Regions from separate parts of the Acidovorax temperans genome, predicted to be linked through region 3. Evidence: predicted binding sites of a transcription regulator. Region 3 holds the regulator's gene; each other region holds the start of a gene.

Region 1 (5,939 bases), 700 kb from region 3:
GCGGCGGGTCGTCCCGGTGGCGGTCAGGAGGGTGGATGGCCACGCTGGTCTGGGCGGCGTTTGCTGCCTTTGCCCTGTGTGGCTTGCGTGCGAGTGGGTTTGCCCGGCAGGGCCTGCCTCCTGCGATGGAGGGGCAGGATGTGCGCATCACTGCCGTGGTGGCTGCCATGCCCCAGCGCACCGAGGCCGGGGTGCGCCTGCGCTTGCAGGTCGAGTCTGCCGAGTGGGCGGCTGCCGCGCCCGATGCGAGCCGCGCCCGCGCCCCTGAGCGCCCGTGCACGGCGCCCCAGGTGCCGCCGCTGATTGATGTGTCCTGGTACGGCGGCGTGCTGCGTGACGCCCAGGGCCTGGTCGACTTGCAGCGCCAGCCGCCCGAACTGCGCGCAGGGGAGCGCTGGCGCATGACGGTGCGCCTGAAAGCGCCCCACGGGTTGCGCAACCCGCACGGCTTTGATTACGAACTGTGGCTGTGGGAGCAGGGCGTGCAGGCCACGGGCTATGTGCGCGCTGGCCCCAAAGATCAGCCCCCCGAGCGGCTGGGTACCACCTGGCAGCACCCGGTGGAGCAATGGCGCCAGTCGGTGCGCGACGCCATCTTTCAGCGCCTGACCAGCAGCCCGGCACCAGGCGAAGACGCTTCTGCCGCGCGCGTGGCCGGGGTGGTGGCCGCCTTGGTCACGGGTGACCAGCGGGCCATTGACCGGGCAGATTGGGACATCTTCCGCGCCACGGGCGTGGCGCACCTGATGAGCATTTCGGGCCTGCACATCACCTTGTTTGCCTGGCTGGCCGCTGCCCTGGTGCGGCTGCTGTGGCGGCGCTCGGCCCGGTTGTGCCTGGCGGTACCGGCGCCCACGGCGGCCCTGGTGTGTGGCGTGCTGCTGGCGGGCGGCTATGCCTTGTTCAGCGGCTGGGGGGTGCCCGCGCAGCGCACCGTGACCATGCTGGCCGTGGTGGCGGCCCTGCAGCTCAGCGGCCGCCGCTGGCCCTGGCCGCAAGTGTGGCTGCTGGCCTGCGCTGCCGTGGTGCTGACCGACCCCTGGGCGTTGTGGCAGGCCGGGTTCTGGCTGAGCTTTGTGGCCGTGGGGGTGTTGTTTGCTACTGATTCTGTAGCTGCTGGCGCTTATCCTAAAAGCGCTAGAGGCCATTTTTATGCATTATTGCGTGAGCAGTGGGTGGTGACGCTGGCGCTCACGCCGCTGAGCCTGCTGCTGTTTGGCCAGGTGTCGCTGGTGGGGTTTGCGGCCAACTTGCTGGCCATACCGTGGGTCACGCTGGTGGTCACGCCCCTGGCGCTGGCCGGGGTGGTGTGGGCGCCGTTGTGGTCGCTGGCGGCGTGGGCCTTGCAGCCCCTGGCGGCTGGGCTGCAGTGGCTGGCCGGTTGGCCCTGGGCGGTGGTGTTTTTGCCCGCAGCACCGTTGTGGGCCGGGGTGCTGGCCTTGTTGGGTGGCTGCCTGCTGGCCATGCGTCTGCCATGGCAGCTGCGCTTGTGGTCTGTGCCGCTGCTGGTGCCCTTGCTGTGCTGGCAGGCGCCTAGGCCTGCGCCGGGCCAGGTTGAGCTGCTGGCGCCCGACATTGGCCAGGGCAATGCCGTGCTGGTGCGCACGGCCACGCGCACCTTGCTGTACGACGCAGGCCCGCGCTTTAGCCGCGAAAGTGATGCGGGCCACCGCGTGCTGGTGCCCCTGCTGCGGGCGCTGGGCGAACGGGTGGATGTCCTCATGCTCAGCCACCGCGATGTCGACCACACCGGGGGTGCGGCCGCCGTGCTGGCACAGCAGCCAGGGGCGGCGTTGACAGGGTCGATCGAAGCCGAGCATGCGCTGCAGGGCTTGCGCCCGGCCACACCGTGCCTGGCGGGGCAGCGCTGGGTGTGGGACGGCGTGGTTTTTGAGGTGCTCCACCCCACGGGCGCCGAGCCCGACAAGCCGGCCCGCCCCAACACGGCAAGCTGCGTGTTGCGCGTGGCCAGCGCGGAAGGCGGCCCGCACGCGCAGGCCGTGGCACTGCTGGTGGGGGACATCGAAGCCGCGCAGGAGCAAACCCTGCTGGCCCGCTCCGCTCCGGTCAAAGCCGACGTGCTGCTGGTTCCGCACCACGGCAGCAAGACCTCGTCCAGCCCCGCGTTTCTGGACGCGGTACAGCCGCGCACCGCCTTGGTGCAGGCGGGCTACCGCAACCGCTTTGGCCATCCTGCACCCGAGGTGTTGCAGCGCTACGCCCAGCGCCAGGTGCCCGTGGTGGAGTCGGCCCGCTGCGGCGCGGCGACCTGGTCTTCCGCCCGTCCGGATGTGGTGGAGTGTGAACGCGACAAGGGGCGCCGCTACTGGCAGCACACGGTGCCTTGAGAGCGACGCAAAGTGCGCAGCTTCGATCCTGATCAGGGTTTGTGCTGCTTTTGCGCAGCCCAGCCCAAAGGCGGGCGCGCAACTTGCTATCCTGACTGCAGGAGGCCCGTCCATGCAGAAATTTGACGAGATGTACGCCATGCTGCCCTTTGATGGCAGTGACGTGCGCGAACACTACAAGCGCTATGCGCACTGGCTGGCGCAGCAACCCCCTGGGGTGATGCAGGACCGCCGGGCCGAAGCCGAGATGATCTTCCGGCGTGTGGGCATCACCTTTGCCGTGTATGGCGCCAAGGACGAAAGCGGGGCGGGCAACGAGCGGCTCATCCCGTTTGACCTCATCCCCCGCATCATCCCCGCGCACGAGTGGAGCCGCATGCAGCAGGGGCTGGTGCAGCGCGTCACGGCGCTCAACCGCTTCATCCACGACGTTTATCACGGGCAAGACATCCTGCGCGCTGGCGTGGTGCCGGCCGACCTGATTCTGAACAACGCGCAGTACCGCCCCGAGATGGCGGGCGTGCAGGTGCCGCAGAACATCTACGCGCACATAGCGGGCATCGACATCGTTCGCGCGCCCGACGCGCAGGGCAAGGGCGAGTACTACGTGCTGGAAGACAACCTGCGCGTGCCCAGCGGCGTGAGCTACATGCTGGAAAACCGCAAGATGATGATGCGGCTCTTCCCCGAGCTGTTCAGCCTGCACAAAGTGGCGCCCGTGGCCCACTACCCCGATTTGTTGCTGGACACCCTGCGCGCCAGCGCCCCCGCCACGGCAGACGACCCCACGGTGGTGGTGCTCACGCCCGGCATGCACAACAGCGCGTACTTCGAGCACGCCTTCCTCGCCCAGCAGATGGGCGTGGAGCTGGTGGAAGGGCAGGACCTGGTGGTGCGCGACAAGTTCGTCTACATGCGCACCACGCGCGGCCTGCAGCGGGTGGATGTGATTTACCGCCGCGTGGACGATGACTTCCTCGACCCGCAGGTGTTCCGCCCCAACTCCACGCTGGGCTGCCACGGCCTGATGGAGGCTTACCGTGCAGGCAACGTGGCCATCTGCAACGCCGTGGGCACGGGCGTGGCCGACGACAAATCGGTCTACCCCTACGTGCCCGAGATGATCCGCTTCTACCTGGGCCAGGAACCCATCCTGAAGAACGTGCCCACCTGGATGTGCCGCAAGCAAGACGATCTGCAGTACGTGCTGGCAAACCTCAAAGACCTGGTGGTCAAGGAGGTGCACGGTGCGGGTGGCTACGGCATGCTCATCGGCCCTGCCGCCACGCAGGCCGAGATCGAAGACTTCCGCCGCGCGCTGCTGGCCAACCCGGCGGGCTACATCGCCCAGCCCACGCTCAGCCTGTCGAGCTGCCCCACCTATGTGGAAAGTGGCATTGCCCCGCGCCACATCGACCTGCGCCCCTTTGTGCTGAGCGGCCGCGAAGTGCAGATGGTGGCCGGCGGCCTGACCCGCGTGGCCTTGCAAGAGGGCTCGCTGGTCGTCAATTCATCGCAAGGCGGCGGCACCAAAGACACCTGGGTGCTGGGAAATGGAGGGACTGAATGATGCTGAGCCGCTGCTGTATTACCGACTTATCTCGCGTCATCAAGGAGGCCGCATGCTGAGCCGCACCGCCGATCATTTGTTCTGGATGTCCCGCTACACCGAGCGGGCAGAGAACACCGCCCGCATGCTGAGCGTGAGCTACGAAACCTCGCTGCTGCCCCAGGCGGCAGAAGCTGCGCGCGAAGGCTGGGAGGGGCTGCTCTCCATCAGCGAACTGATTCCCGCCTTCATGGCCAAATACGGCGAGATCACGCCCGCCAATGTGCTGGATTTCATGGTGCGCGATGGGTACAACCCTTCGTCCATCGTGTCGTGCCTGCGCGCTGCGCGCGAGAACGCACGCGCTGTGCGCGGAGCCTTGACGACCGAGGTGTGGGAAACTATCAACCAGACTTGGCTGGAGCTGCACCGGCAACTGCAGGGCAACGCCTTTGAGCGCGACCCCGGCCAGTTTCTGGAATGGGTGAAGTACCGCTCGCACCTCTCGCGCGGGGTGACGGCGGGCACCATGCTGCAAGACGAAGCCTTTCACTTCTTGCGCATGGGCACGTTTCTGGAGCGGGCCGACAACACAGCGCGCTTGCTGGATGTGAAGTTCCACGCTGTGCAAAACGACTTCTTTGGCCGCGCCAGTGAGCGCAACCAGGAAAACGACTTCTACCACTGGAGCGCCATCTTGCGCAGCGTTTCGGCGTTCGAGGTGTACCGCAAGGTCTACCGCGACGTGATCACACCAGGGCGTGTGGCCGACCTGCTCATCCTGCGGCGCGATATGCCCCGTTCACTGCATGCCAGCCTGCATGAAGTGGTGGAAAACCTGAACCTGCTGGCCAACGACCACTCGGCCGAAACCCAGCGCCGCGCGGGCCGGCTGCTGGCCGATTTGCAATATGGCCGCATCGACGAAATCCTGTCACACGGACTGCATGCGTTCCTCACCCAGTTCCTGGACAAGGTGAACGATCTCGGGGCGGGTATCAGCCGTGACTTCCTGGTGGCAGTGAGCGACTGAAAGGCGCTCGGGCGGGCCTCTAACGGCTTGCCCGGTTCACTTCGCTCGGCTGCGCCTGCGAGGCTTGAGTGTTTTCAGGCGTTGCGCTTGCGTTCGCGCAGCATGAAGAGGTACAGGCTTTCGACTTTCTCGCGTGCCCACGGGGTTTTGCGCAAAAACTTGAGGCTGGAGCCCACGCTGGGGTCGATCTGGAAGCAACGGATGGGAATCTGCCGCCCCAGTTCGTCCCAGCCAAAGTAATCGGCCAGCCCCACCACCATGGCTTCGAGCGTGATACCGTGCAGCGGGTTGCGCGCCTGCTTGGCAGGCGCCGGATTGGCTGGGTCGGTGGGCGTGGGGGGGTGAGTGGCTATTGGCTCGGTGGTGTGTGCCCCATTGCTTTCTGTGGGGGGCTTGTGTTCGGTGGGTGGGGCAGAGTTCATGGGCCCAAGGATAAGCGCCCCGGCGGCCTGCCGGTTATGCCTCGTGCCGCTGCAGGTGGGGTTCGCGCTGGAACAGTTCGGTCGTCCAGTCCACAAAGGCGCGCACCTTGGCGCTCAAGTGCCGGTTGGGCGGGTACACCACGTAGATGGGGAGCAGGGGCTGCGTCCAGTCTGGTAGCAGTTGCACCAGGCTTCCGGCCTTCAAATGTTTTTGCGCTTGAAAGCTGGTGATCTGCGCCACACCCATGCCGTGCAGGGCTGCGGTGACATAGGCGTTGGCTTCGTTCACGCTCACCTGGTAAGGGCCGTTGATGTCGATGGACTCGGCCCCTTTGCGGAACTCCAGCGGGTAGTGGCGGCCGGACTGGGGCGAAAAATACAGCAGGCTGGTGTGCTTTTCTTCCAGCTCCAGCGGATGATGCGGCGTGCCCTTGCTTGCCAGGTAGTCGGGCGATGCCACGGTGATGTATTCCAGATTGCCAATGCGCCGCGCCACCAGCGACTGGTCGCTCAGCTCGCCCCCGCGGATCACGCAGTCCACGTTGTCGCCAATCAGGTCCACGGTGCGGTCGCTCACGCCCAGGTCG
Region 2 (5,939 bases), 310 kb from region 3:
GAGCGCACCACGCTGGGCCGCCGCCCGTACAACGACATCGTGATCGACAACCTGGCGGTGAGCGGCGAACACGCGGCCATCCACATGATGCCTGATGGTGTCGAGATTGAAGACCTGGGGAGCACGAACGGCACCTACGTCAACGCCAAGGCAGTCAAGCGCCAGGAACTGCGCAACGGCGATACCATCGAGGTGGGCAAATACAAGATTCGCTTCTTGCAAGATGCAGACGCCCAGAACTTCGAGAAGACCATGGTGTTTAAGCCGGGAATGGCTCCGGCGCTGAATGCGGCGGCAAGGCCCGGTGGTGTGGTCGCGCCTCCTGCCCCTATGAATGCCGTCATCCGGGTGCTCTCGGGCGCAGCGGCTGGCCGTGAAGTCGCCTTGCACAAGGTGGTTACCACCATCGGCAAACCCGGTGTTGCCGTGGCGTCCATCACCAAGCGCATTCAGGGCTTCGTGCTGGCCCATGTGGAAGGCCCGGACATGCCTCTGCTCAATGGCGTGGCGATTGGCTCCACCCCTGTCCCGCTCAAGAGCGGCGACAAGCTGGAACTCGCGGGCACCGAAATGCAGTTCGAGCAAACCTGACCGATGTGACGGCCTGGCCTCTGGCTCCTTGCCCGGGCTTGGTCAGTTGAGCCCATGCGCAGCTCCCTGTTGTTTCGCCGCTGGCGCCGCGTGCTGCTCACGTTGATTCCGCTGGCACTGGCGCTTTTGCATGTTTCGGCCGCCATGCCCCTGCCGCTGCTGGAGCGGCTGGACCAGTTCATCTACGACGCCCGCCTGCGCCTGGGGATGTCGCGAACCCTTGACGAGCGCATCGTTATTGTGGACATCGATGAAAAAAGCATCGATCGCATCGGGCGCTGGCCCTGGGGCCGAGACAAACTCGCAGACCTGACCCAAGAATTGTTCGCACGCCAGCGTGTGTCTGTGGTGGGCTTTGATGTGGTGTTTGCCGAGCGCGACAACAGCTCCGGGCTGGCATCCCTGCGCGCCTTGGAGCGAGGGCCCTTGGCCAAAACTCCTGGCTTTGCCGAGCAACTGGCTCGTTTGGCCCCTTCCCTCGACCACGATGCCTTGTTTGCTCGCAGCCTTCATGGTCATGCGGCGGTGCTGGGCTACTACTTCACCAGTGATCGGCAGGGGCATACCCAAGGTGCGCTCCCTCTGCCGGTGGTGACTGGCGCCCAGCTGCGCGGCAGGCCGTTGGCAGCCACCACCTGGAATGGTTACGGAGCCAATCTCAGCGAATTGAATCAGGCTGCCGCTCAGGCTGGGTTCTTCAACACCATCAGCGACAGCGATGGGGTCGTTCGCAGCTTGCCACTGCTGGCCGAATACCAGGGCCAGTATTACGAGTCGTTGGCTCTGGCCATGTTTCGCGCCATGATGGGCGGGCCCACCGTGGAGCCCGGCTTTCCGGCGACGGCTTCTCTCGGCACCCATGACACACTGGAAAGCGTGGTCTTGGTAGACGGCACGCGCCGCATGGCTTTGCCCGTGGATGAACGGCTGGCCATGCTCATCCCTTTCCGCGGCCCCGGCGGCCCCGAGGGCGGTTCCTATGCCTACATTTCTGCCAGCGACTTGCTGGAAGGAAAAATAGCGGAAGGTACCCTGGCGGACAAAGCCGTCTTGATCGGCACCTCGGCCCCGGGGCTGCAAGATGTGCGTACGACCCCGGTAGGCCCGGTGTATCCCGGCGTAGAAGCCCATGCCAGCATGCTGACGGCACTGATGGACGGCAGCACTATCGCTATCCCAGATTACGCACGCGGTTTCGATGTTCTTCAGCTTTTGATGGTGGGGCTGGTTCTTGCGTTTGGGCTGTCAGTGCTGCCGGCTGGCCCCGCGTTGTTGCTGAGCGCAGCGGTGTTCCTCGCTCTGACCCTGCTCAATTTCTGGTTGTTTCGGACGCACGGGCTGGCAATGCCGTTGGCAACCGCCCTTGCGCTGGTATTCACAGCCACAGCGGTCAACATCGCCCATGGCTACTTGTTTGAAAGCCGGGCCAAACGCGCTCTGGCTTCGCGTTTTCGCTCTTACGTTCCGCCCCCACTGGTGGATGAGATGCTCAAGCATCCCGAGCACTACAGCATGCAAGCAGACAGTCGGGAACTCACGGTGATGTTCTGCGACATGCGAGGCTTCACGGCCCTGTCTGAATGCATGCCCCCGCTGCAACTGCAAGCGCTTTTGAACCGGGTGTTCACGCGGCTGACCGAAGTCATCCAGGGTGAGCGGGGCACCATCGATAAATACATGGGCGACTGCGTGATGGCCTTCTGGGGCGCTCCTGTGCCTGCACAAGACCACGCTGCCTGCGCTGTGCGCGCGGCTCTGGGCATGGCCCGGGCAGTCGAGCAACTCAACCAGGAACATCGCGCGCAAGGCTTGCCGGAAATTGGCGTTGGCATTGGTCTGAACACGGGGCTCATGTGCGTTGGTGACATGGGCTCCAACATTCGTCTGAGCTACACCGTCATCGGCGATGCGGTCAACCTGGGTTCGCGCCTTGAAGGGCTGTGCAAGACCTACGGCGTTGCCATCATCGCCAGTGAATTTACCCGAAGCATGGCACCAGGCTTTGTATGGCAAGAACTGGACCGTGTGCGCGTCAAAGGCAAAGCCCAGAGTGTGAACATCCACACCCCCTTGGCCGACCAGAGCCAAGCGTCTGCGCTGAATGCTGATGAATTGGCCTGCTGGCAGCAAGTGCTTGCACACTACCGGGCCCAAGACTGGGCACAATGCGGCCAAAGCTTGGCCGCTTTACGGCACCAGGCGCCCCAATCTGTGCTCTATGCACTGTATGCGTCCCGCCTGGAAGAGATGATGTCCCGCCCTCCTCCTTCGGATTGGGAGGGTGCCACCCATTTCGATACCAAATGATGGATGGAAAAGTTCTCAGCGTGCCCATGAGAGGAACACTTCCGTGAAAGTCCGCGTTCTCGGCTGCTCAGGCGCCATCGCCCGCGATTGCCGAACCACGTCTTTTCTGGTCAATCACAACATCCTGATCGATGCAGGCACTGGCGTGGGGGATTTGACGCTGGAAGAAATGCGCCAGATTGACCACGTCTTCCTCACGCACTCCCACCTCGATCACATCGCCGCATTGCCGCTGATGCTCGATGCCGTCTCATCGCTGCGCAGCCAGCCTGTGCAGGTGCATGCACTGGCAGCCACCATTGCCGCGCTGCAGGCGCATGTCTTCAACAACATCGTTTGGCCTGATTTCAGTTGTGTTCCCTCCGCTCAGTCGCCGTTTCTGCGGTACGTACCCCTGGCCGCTGGTGAGACCGTCACTGCTGGAGGGCTGGTGGTGCGGGTGCTGCCAGCCGTGCACAGCGTGCCGGCTGTGGGCTACGCTTTAAGAGGCCAGCACGGCTGGTGGGCCTTCAGCGGAGATACCGAACGCAACCCGGCGTTGTGGAGCGCGTTGGAGCAGCTTGCCGAGGCCCCGCTGCCCCAACTTCCCGTCGCTGCGCTGGTCATCGAAACCGCCTTCAGCAACCGCGAAAGCGACCTCGCGCGCCGCAGCCAGCACCTGTCGCCCACCACACTGGCTGCCGAACTGGCTTTGAGAGTACCCACGGCCAGCTATCCGATCTACATCACCCACACCAAGCCATCCGAAACCGAACTCATCCTCCGAGAAATCAACCGGCTAGATCTTGACGGGCATACGGAGATTGGCTGGTTGCAGGTAGGTCAGGTGTTTGAGGTGTAACCGGAACGCGTTAGCTGACATTCATGGTTGAACAAAAATGTCAGGGCGAGTCTGAATTTGAGGTGAATCGCCCGCAAGCACCCCTGTTAGCTCCGTACGCAAGCCGTATCCCCGCGACCCTCATGACTACTGATGCGTAGGGTGAAGCTGGCACGCTATCTGCTTTATGTGAACCAGCCTGTGGGGCGATCCACAGGTATGAATTGCAACTTAACCCGAGGAGAGATGTATGAAGCGTTCCCTGCAAAAAGGTTTTACCCTGATCGAACTGATGATCGTTGTCGCGATCATCGGTATCTTGGCTGCTGTGGCACTGCCTGCGTATCAAGACTACACCGTGCGTGCACGTGTCGCTGAAGCTATGGGTTTCATTGCCGATGCCAAGCTGGCTGCTAATACCAACGCCACCAGTGGTGCGGTTGGCTACGCTGAAGGTTATGGCACAACCCCTGCCACTGGTGTCAACAATGGCACCACGACTGTGAATAGCAAGAACGTGACGAATGTGGTGTTGAGTGGTACCACTGGCGTGATTACCGCCACCACCACGGCAGCCGCTGGTAATGGTACGTTGATCGTGTCGCCCTACACCGGCGGTACCGATGTGGTGGGTACTGGCGGTACTGCTCTGGTAACGGCTGTGGCTGGCACGCCACTCCCCACACCGGCATCACAAATCAAGTGGCGTTGCAAGGCGGCTGGTGCAGTGGGTTTTGGTACCGCAGGCACGCTGCTGAACAAGTACGCACCGGGCGAGTGCCGTTAATCTGTCGGCATGTTGTTGCCATTCAATTGGCACTTCACACTTAGCAGAGATCAAGAGGATTCCACAAGCTGGAATCCTCTTTTCATTGGGGCGGTGAAACGGGTAGGCACTCAGTTCGCATCAATCTTGGCAGGAGTTCGCTGTGCGTGCTTTCCAAACAGGTTTTACCCTGATCGAGTTGATGATCGTAGTTGCGATCATTGGTATTCTGGCCGCAGTGGCTTTGCCCGCCTACCAAGATTACACCGTTCGCGCGCGCGTCTCAGAAGCCATGGGGTTTATTGCCGAGGCAAAAATGGCTGTTCACAACAATGCCAACCACGCTGCCATGGGATATGCTGAAGCCTACGGAACAAGTCCCGCTGTTGGCGTTGCCGACGGTATCCTTACAGTGAATAGCCGAAATGTGGTCGATGTCCAAATTTCCGGTACAACTGGGGTGATTGTGGCCACCACATCAGCATCCGCCGGCAATGGCACCTTGGTGGTTTCGCCGTATACCGGTGGTACCGATGTGTTTGGTACCGGGGGCGCGGCATTGGCAACGTCAGTGGCCGGTACCCCTATTCCAACGCCGGTATCAGCAATTAAATGGCGTTGCAAGGCTTTAGGGGCACTGGGTTTTGGTCTGGCAGGAACCATGCCTAGCAAATATGCACCGGGTGAGTGCCGTTAGTGGGGCGCGCAAAGTTTTTGTTGAGTATTCGTGGTTTTCGACAGATTGCGTATTTGTTTGGCGTTTTTAACAATGATCAGTCGACCTAGAATTCGCGCTGCATTCCACGCCTTTAGCATTCATTTAATTTTGAGCTTGGCCGTCGCTGCGCTCATGGCTTTTTTAGTGCTGGGAATATGGTTTCCTCACCCGTTGCGCTATTTGGCTGGTGGAATAGATTTATTCTGGATTTTGATTGGTGTGGATGTGGTGTGTGGCCCTTTTTTGACGGGATTGTTATATAATCCCGCGAAACCGCGGCGTGAGTTGATCATGGATCTCGCGTTAGTTGTTATCATTCAATTGGCAGCGCTGATTTACGGTATTTACAGCATCGGCCAGGCACGGCCAGTAGTATTGGTTTTCGAATCTGATCGTTTTGTCGCAGTGACCGCAGCACAGGTCGATACTGCTAATCTTCCCCAAGCATTGCCTCCATGGCAGTCGCTTTCATGGAGTGGCCCTGTTTTGTTGGGTGCACGCAGAGCCAGGGACGGCCAGGAAACCCTGAAGAGTATTGAATTGTCGTTGCGTGGCTTGGAACCCAGTGCTCGCCCAGATTGGTGGCAAAGCTATGATGAGAGTCGGCCAGCAGTCCGGCAACGCATGAAAGCATTGTCAGTCTTACGAACCGTGCAAGTGCCGGAGGCGCAGTCCGCGATTGATGCTGCAGTAAAAAAAACAGGCCTTCCCATCAATCAAATTCACTATCTCCCATT
Region 3 (5,939 bases):
AAAACGGCCGCCCGGTCTTCCGCGTTCGCGTGGGGCCGTTCGCCAAGCGCGATGACGCAGCCGCCCTCAAAGACAAACTGGACGGTACGGGCGTGGAATCTGCGCTGGTGCGCGTGCAGCGTTGATGCGGCCGTCGCCCACGGCTGAACTTTTTCGAGGCATGCCGCTCACATCCTAAAGACCAGACCAAGGAGTGTTCTTTTCATGAAACGTCGCGAGTTTTCCCTGTCCGCTGCCTCCGCTGTTGCAGCCTCTGCGGTCACTTTGCCAGTGGCGCTGCCCGCTGCAGCGCAAGTGCGCCAGTTCAAAGAGGGCAAGGACTACCAAAAGCTCTCCAAGCCTGCGCCTACCGAGGCCCCTGCCGGCAAGATCGAGATCATCGAGTTCTTCTGGTACAGCTGCCCCCACTGCAATTCGTTCGAGCCCGTGCTCGACGCCTGGATCAAGGCCGCGCCCAAGGACCTCGTCGTCCGTCGCGTGCCAGTGGCGTTCAACGCCAGCTTCGTGCCCCAGCAAAAGCTGTACTACGCGCTGGAAGGCATGGGCAAGCTCGACGCTGTGCACGCCAAGGTGTTCCGCGCCATCCACGTGGAAAAGCTCAAGCTGGCCAAGGACGACGACATTTTTGCCTGGGTGGGCAACCAGGGCGTGGATGTGGCCAAGTTCAAGGAGGTCTACAACTCCTTCACCGTGAACAACCAGGCCCGCCGCGCTGCGCAACTGCAAGGCGAGTACGGCGTGGAAGGTGTGCCTTCCATGGGCGTAGCAGGCCGCTATTACACCGATGGCACCATGGCTGGCAGCATGCAGACCGTGCTGCAAGTGGTGGACTACCTGGTGGGCCAGACCCGCAAGGCCTGATGCACCGCTGATTCAGCCCTGCAGTACAAAAGCCCGCGCCAGCGTAATGCCAGTCAGTTAAGCCCGCAGGCGGCTTGATCCAGTAAAAAGGGGACGTGTTCAACACGTTCCCTTTTTTGCTTGATGAGCCTGCTTGCAAACGCCTTGCGCCAGACCCTGCCCCGAGTACCTGATCGCCTCGAGCAGCTCAGCGCGTTGATAGACCCCACCTGGATCGCACAGGCGCTGGGGACCAGCGGCAAGGCCTCCATCCGCCGGCGCAAGCTGCCTGCCGAACATGCCGTGTGGCTTGTGATCGGACTGGCGCTGTTTCGCGACCGGCCACTGTGGCAGGTGGTGCAGCAGCTGGATTTGAGCCTGGATGGACAAGCGCCGCCCGCACCGAGCGTCAGCGTGCAAGCCCGCCAGCGCCTGGGCGAGGAGCCTCTGGCCGAGCTGTTCGCTCTACTGACCCAAGCCTGGAGCCGTCCTGCGGTGAATGTGCGCCAGCCACTGCGCGTACTGGCTGTGGATGGTGTGGTCTGGTCGGCGCCGGACACCCCTGAGAATCGAGTCGAACTGGGCAGCTGCAGCAACCAGCATGGCCTCTCGCCCTGGCCGCAGATCCGCGCCACTTGCCTGATGGACACACACAGCCACGAGATGCTTGATGCCAAGCTCGGCGCCATGGACTGCGGCGAATTGAGCCTGGCAGCGCAGTTGCGCGGCGAGGATCACTCCGTGACCCTGTTTGACCGAGCGTACTTCTCGGCAGCGTTCCTGTTGGACTGGCAGGCTGCGGGTACGCAGCGCCACTGGTTGATGCGCGCGCGGGACAATCTGCGCCATGAGATCGTCCAGCAACTGGCGCGCGGCGATGCGCTGATCCGCATGCCGGTGTCCCCACAAGCGCGCAAGGCACACCCGCATCTGCCCAGCCACTGGCAGGCACGCCTGATCGAGGTGAGCGTGGGTGGACGGCTGCGCCGCTTCATCACATCCTTGCTGTGTCCCCGCACGCATCCGGCGCAGGAGCTGGCCGAGCTCTACCGCCAGCGTTGGGAGATCGAGTTGGGGTTCCGGGAGATCAAGCAGACCCTGCAGGAGGGTGAGCCGGTGCTGCGCAGCAAGCAGCCCGCGCTGGTGCGCCAGGAGCTGTGGGGTGTGCTGATCGCCTACACGCTGCTGCGCCGCTGGATGCGCGAGATGGCAGCGCACGTCCAGGTCGAGCCCCAGCGCATCAGCTTCCACACAGCCAGCTACGCCATCGTGAACTTGCTGGCGGTCCCCAGCCTGGACTCTGCCGGCACCTTGCCCAAGCAGTTGGCAGCCCTGTTGGCGCAATCGCGACACTTCGTGCTGCCGCCACGCCGCACTGGGCGCAGCTTCCCAAGGGTCGTCAAAAAACGCGCTTCCAAATTCCCAACGAAAAAATGCCAGTCAGCTCTTAACTGACTGGCATTGCGCGCCAGCGGGCTTTTTTCATGCTGGGCGGCAATGCATGGCTACAATGATTGCAAGATTCGTGCCCTCCATGAAACATCGCATTACCTCCCTCCTTGTGCTTGCAGCCTTGACCTGCGCCTTTGGCGCGGCGCAGGCTGAAAAGGCCGACCGCAGCAAGCCCATGAACATCGAGGCCGATGCGCTGCGGCACGATGAAGTCAAACAGACCAGCGTCTTTTCGGGCCGGGTGGTGATGACCAAGGGCTCCATCGTGCTGCGCGGTGCGCGGCTGGATGTGCGCCAGGATGCCGATGGCTACCAGTCGGGCATCGTCACCGCTGAAGCCGGCAAGCGCGCGTTCTTCCGCCAAAAGCGCGACACGTTGCCAGGCGCACCCGAGGAATTCATTGAAGGCGAGGGCGAGGTCATCGAATACGACGGCCGCACCGACAACGTGCGCTTTATCACCCGCGCCGAGCTGCGCCGCTACCGGGGCGGTGCCTTGAGCGACGAAATCACGGGCGCCGTCATCGTCTACAACAACCTGACCGATGTGTTCACGGTGGACGGGCAAAAGAAGGCCACGCCTTCGGCCGACGGCCAAACCGGTAGCGGCCGCGTGCGCGCGGTGCTGGCGCCCAAGGAGCCCGCCGCCGGTGCGGCGGCGCCTGCAGCCCCGGCCTCTGGCCCGGCGCTGCGCCCCAGCAATTCTTTGGGCGGTGGCAGCCAGTGAGTGATCGTTCCGTGCAAGCCGCAGCCCCTGGCGTATCCTCCAGCCGCCTGGAAGTCTCGCACCTGGCCAAGTCCTACGGCAGCCGCAAGGTGGTTAAGGACGTTTCGCTGGTCGTGCAAAAAGGCGAAGTGGTGGGCTTGCTGGGCCCCAATGGCGCGGGCAAGACCACGTCGTTCTACATGATCGTGGGCCTGGTGCGCAGCGATGGCGGGGACATCCGTATCGATGGCCAGTCGGTGGCGCACATGCCCATCCATCGCCGCTCGCGGCTGGGGCTGTCTTATCTGCCGCAAGAAGCGTCGATCTTCCGCAAGCTCTCCGTCGAGGAGAACGTGCGCGCTGTGCTGGAGCTGCAGCGCGACGAGAACAACGCCCCGCTGTCGCGTGCGGCCATCGAAGAGCAGCTCACCTCGCTACTGCAGGAGCTGCGCGTGGAACACCTGCGCGCATCGCCCGCACTGGCCCTGTCGGGTGGCGAGCGCCGCCGCGTCGAGATCGCCCGCGCTCTGGCCACGCAGCCGCGCTTCATCCTGCTGGACGAGCCCTTTGCGGGCATCGACCCCATTGCCGTGATCGAGATCCAGCGCATCATCGGCTTCCTCAAGGCGCGCGGCATTGGCGTGCTGATCACCGACCACAACGTGCGCGAAACCCTGGGCATTTGCGACCACGCCTTCATCATCAGCGATGGGCGGGTGCTGGCGCAGGGCACGCCATCGGAGATCGTGGACAACGCCGAGGTACGCCGCGTGTACCTGGGCGAACACTTCCGCATGTGATGGCCAGTGTGAGTGTGGCTTTTGTGAATGGTGTGTCCGCGCTGGTGCGTGGGCTGGGGGCTCTGGCATGAAGCCCGGCCTGTCCCTGCGCGTTTCGCAGCACTTGGCCCTGACCCCGCAGCTGCAGCAATCCATTCGGTTGCTGCAGTTGTCCACGCTGGAGCTGGGCCAGGAAGTCGAGCAGATGCTCGACGAAAACCCTTTTCTCGAACGCGCCACCGACGAAGCACCGCGCGAAGAGTTTGGCCTGGAGCATGCCAACGCCCCCGCCCAGGCCGACGACCACGGTGTCGATGATGCTATCTATTCAGGAGCTAGCAGCGCTTCATCTACGGGCGCTGAAGGCGATTTTGATGCTTCATCAGATGCCGACCACAGCAGCAGCGTCGCTGACGAGCCCGACTGGAGCGGCGACGGCACGGTGGAGATGGCGCCCAACGACAGTGAGTGGGGTGGCGACGCCCCGCCTCGCAACCGCAATGACTCCGAAGGCGAGGAGGCCGACGCGACCGAACTGGCGCGTTCGCAAGAGTCCCTCACCGCCTTCCTGCACCGCCAGGCCTTGGCGCTGCGCCTGTCCGAAGTGGACAGCGCTGCTCTGCGCTTCCTGATCGAATCGCTCAACGACGACGGCTACCTGGAAGAGTCGCTGCAGGAGCTGGCCATTGCGTTGGCGGGCCCTGACGACCTGGAGCAGATCGACGAGCTGGTGCACCGCTTCACCGTAGCCCAGCGCCTGCTGCAAACCCTGGAACCCGTGGGCGTGGGTGCCCGCAACCTGGCCGAGTGCCTCACGCTGCAGCTCAGCGCTCTGGCGGCCGATGCGCACAGCGGCGTGCCGCCCGACGTGGTGCAGACTGCGCTGCAAATCTGCCAGCAACCGCTGGAAATGCTGGCCCGCCGCGATGTGCGCCGCCTCACCCAGGCCTGCACCGAAGGCGGTGCTGCGGGCGAAGAGCGTACCCGCGCCGCCATGGCCCTGATTGCCCGGCTGGAACCCCGCCCAGGGCGGCGCTTTGTGGACGTGGAGCGCAACATCATCGTGCCTGATGTGATCGTGCGCAAAGCCGGGCGCAGCAACGGCACCAGCGGGCAGCAGAATTTCATCGTCTCGCTCAACCCTGATGTGATGCCGCGCCTGCGCGTGCATGACATCTACGCTGGCGCCCTGCGCGGCGGCAAAGGGAGCAAGGGCGGCGAGGGCCACGCGGGCCTGCAGCAGCGCCTGCAAGAGGCGCGCTGGTTCATCAAGAACATCCAGCAGCGGTTTGACACCATCCTGCGCGTCTCGCGCGCCATCGTCGAGCGGCAAAAGAGCTTCTTCACCCATGGCGAGCTGGCCATGCGCCCGCTGGTGCTGCGCGACATTGCCGACGAGCTGGGCCTGCACGAATCCACCATCAGCCGCGTGACCACGGCCAAGTACATGGCCACGCCGATTGGCACGTACGAGCTCAAGTATTTCTTCGGCTCGGGCCTGGGCACCGAAACCGGGGGCAACGCCTCCAGCACGGCCGTGCGCGCGCTCATCAAACAGTTCGTGGCCGCTGAAAGCCCCACCAAGCCCTTGTCCGACAGCCAGTTGGCTGAGATGCTCAAGGAGCAAGGCATTGAATGCGCCCGCCGCACCGTGGCCAAATACCGCGAAGCGCTCAAGATTGCGCCGGCCAATTTGCGCAAGGCGTTGTAGCTGGCCACCGCCGCTGCAGCGTCCGTGCCAGGGCCTGTGGGCCTTGGCAGCGCGCCTGCCTTGCGTACCATGCACCGGCACCACCAGAGGTACCCCCTATGAACCAACTCCAACTTTTTCTCCCCTGCGCCGCTGGTGTCGAGGGCTTTCTGGCCGACGAGGTGCACGGCATCACCGGCCTCACGGGCAACGACCTGCTGGTGGGGCGCGGTGGCGTGCTGCTGCGCAGCTCCTGGCGCCAGGCGCTGCAGCTGAACCTGCACAGCCGCCTGGCCCAGCGCGTGCTGGTGCAACTGGCGCACCGCATGTACCGCTCTGAAAACGACCTGTACGCCCTGGCCAGCGACGTGGCCTGGGAGATCTGGTTCACCACGCGCCAGAGCTTCAAGATCGAGGTCACAGCCCAGCACAGCCCGCTGCAGAGCCTGAATTTCGCTGCCCTCAAGGTCAA

The links. The regulator sigma-54, encoded in region 3, starts transcription at its own class of promoters, with help from an activator protein. The targets are predictions, from matches to a motif close to TGGCANGNAANCTGCTTT.
Region 1: a site for sigma-54 is predicted at 2,421-2,438, ahead of PQV96_RS04885 (circularly permuted type 2 ATP-grasp protein). Genes of this name have one in related genera too.
Region 2: a site for sigma-54 is predicted at 3,888-3,905, ahead of PQV96_RS00195 (pilin). Genes of this name have one in related genera too.

The regions. Positions count from the first base shown of each region.
Region 1 is NZ_CP117193.1:1,040,585-1,046,523, forward strand. It holds gene PQV96_RS04880 (DNA internalization-related competence protein ComEC/Rec2) at 1-2,348, shown strand, start outside; gene PQV96_RS04885 (circularly permuted type 2 ATP-grasp protein) at 2,461-3,918, shown strand; gene PQV96_RS04890 (alpha-E domain-containing protein) at 3,971-4,930, shown strand; gene PQV96_RS04895 (VF530 family protein) at 5,005-5,352, opposite strand; gene PQV96_RS04900 (LysR family transcriptional regulator) at 5,387-5,939, opposite strand, start outside.
Region 2 is NZ_CP117193.1:39,038-44,976, forward strand. It holds gene PQV96_RS00180 (FHA domain-containing protein) at 1-591, shown strand, start outside; gene PQV96_RS00185 (CHASE2 domain-containing protein) at 646-2,898, shown strand; gene PQV96_RS00190 (MBL fold metallo-hydrolase) at 2,942-3,739, shown strand; gene PQV96_RS00195 (pilin) at 3,969-4,505, shown strand; gene PQV96_RS00200 (pilin) at 4,648-5,181, shown strand; gene tfpZ (TfpX/TfpZ family type IV pilin accessory protein) at 5,212-5,939, shown strand, end outside.
Region 3 is NZ_CP117193.1:345,213-351,151, forward strand. It holds gene PQV96_RS01530 (SPOR domain-containing protein) at 1-125, shown strand, start outside; gene PQV96_RS01535 (thiol:disulfide interchange protein DsbA/DsbL) at 205-861, shown strand; gene PQV96_RS01540 (IS4 family transposase) at 985-2,295, shown strand; gene lptA (lipopolysaccharide transport periplasmic protein LptA) at 2,375-3,019, shown strand; gene lptB (LPS export ABC transporter ATP-binding protein) at 3,016-3,798, shown strand; gene rpoN (RNA polymerase factor sigma-54) at 3,866-5,488, shown strand; gene PQV96_RS01560 (THUMP domain-containing class I SAM-dependent RNA methyltransferase) at 5,587-5,939, shown strand, end outside.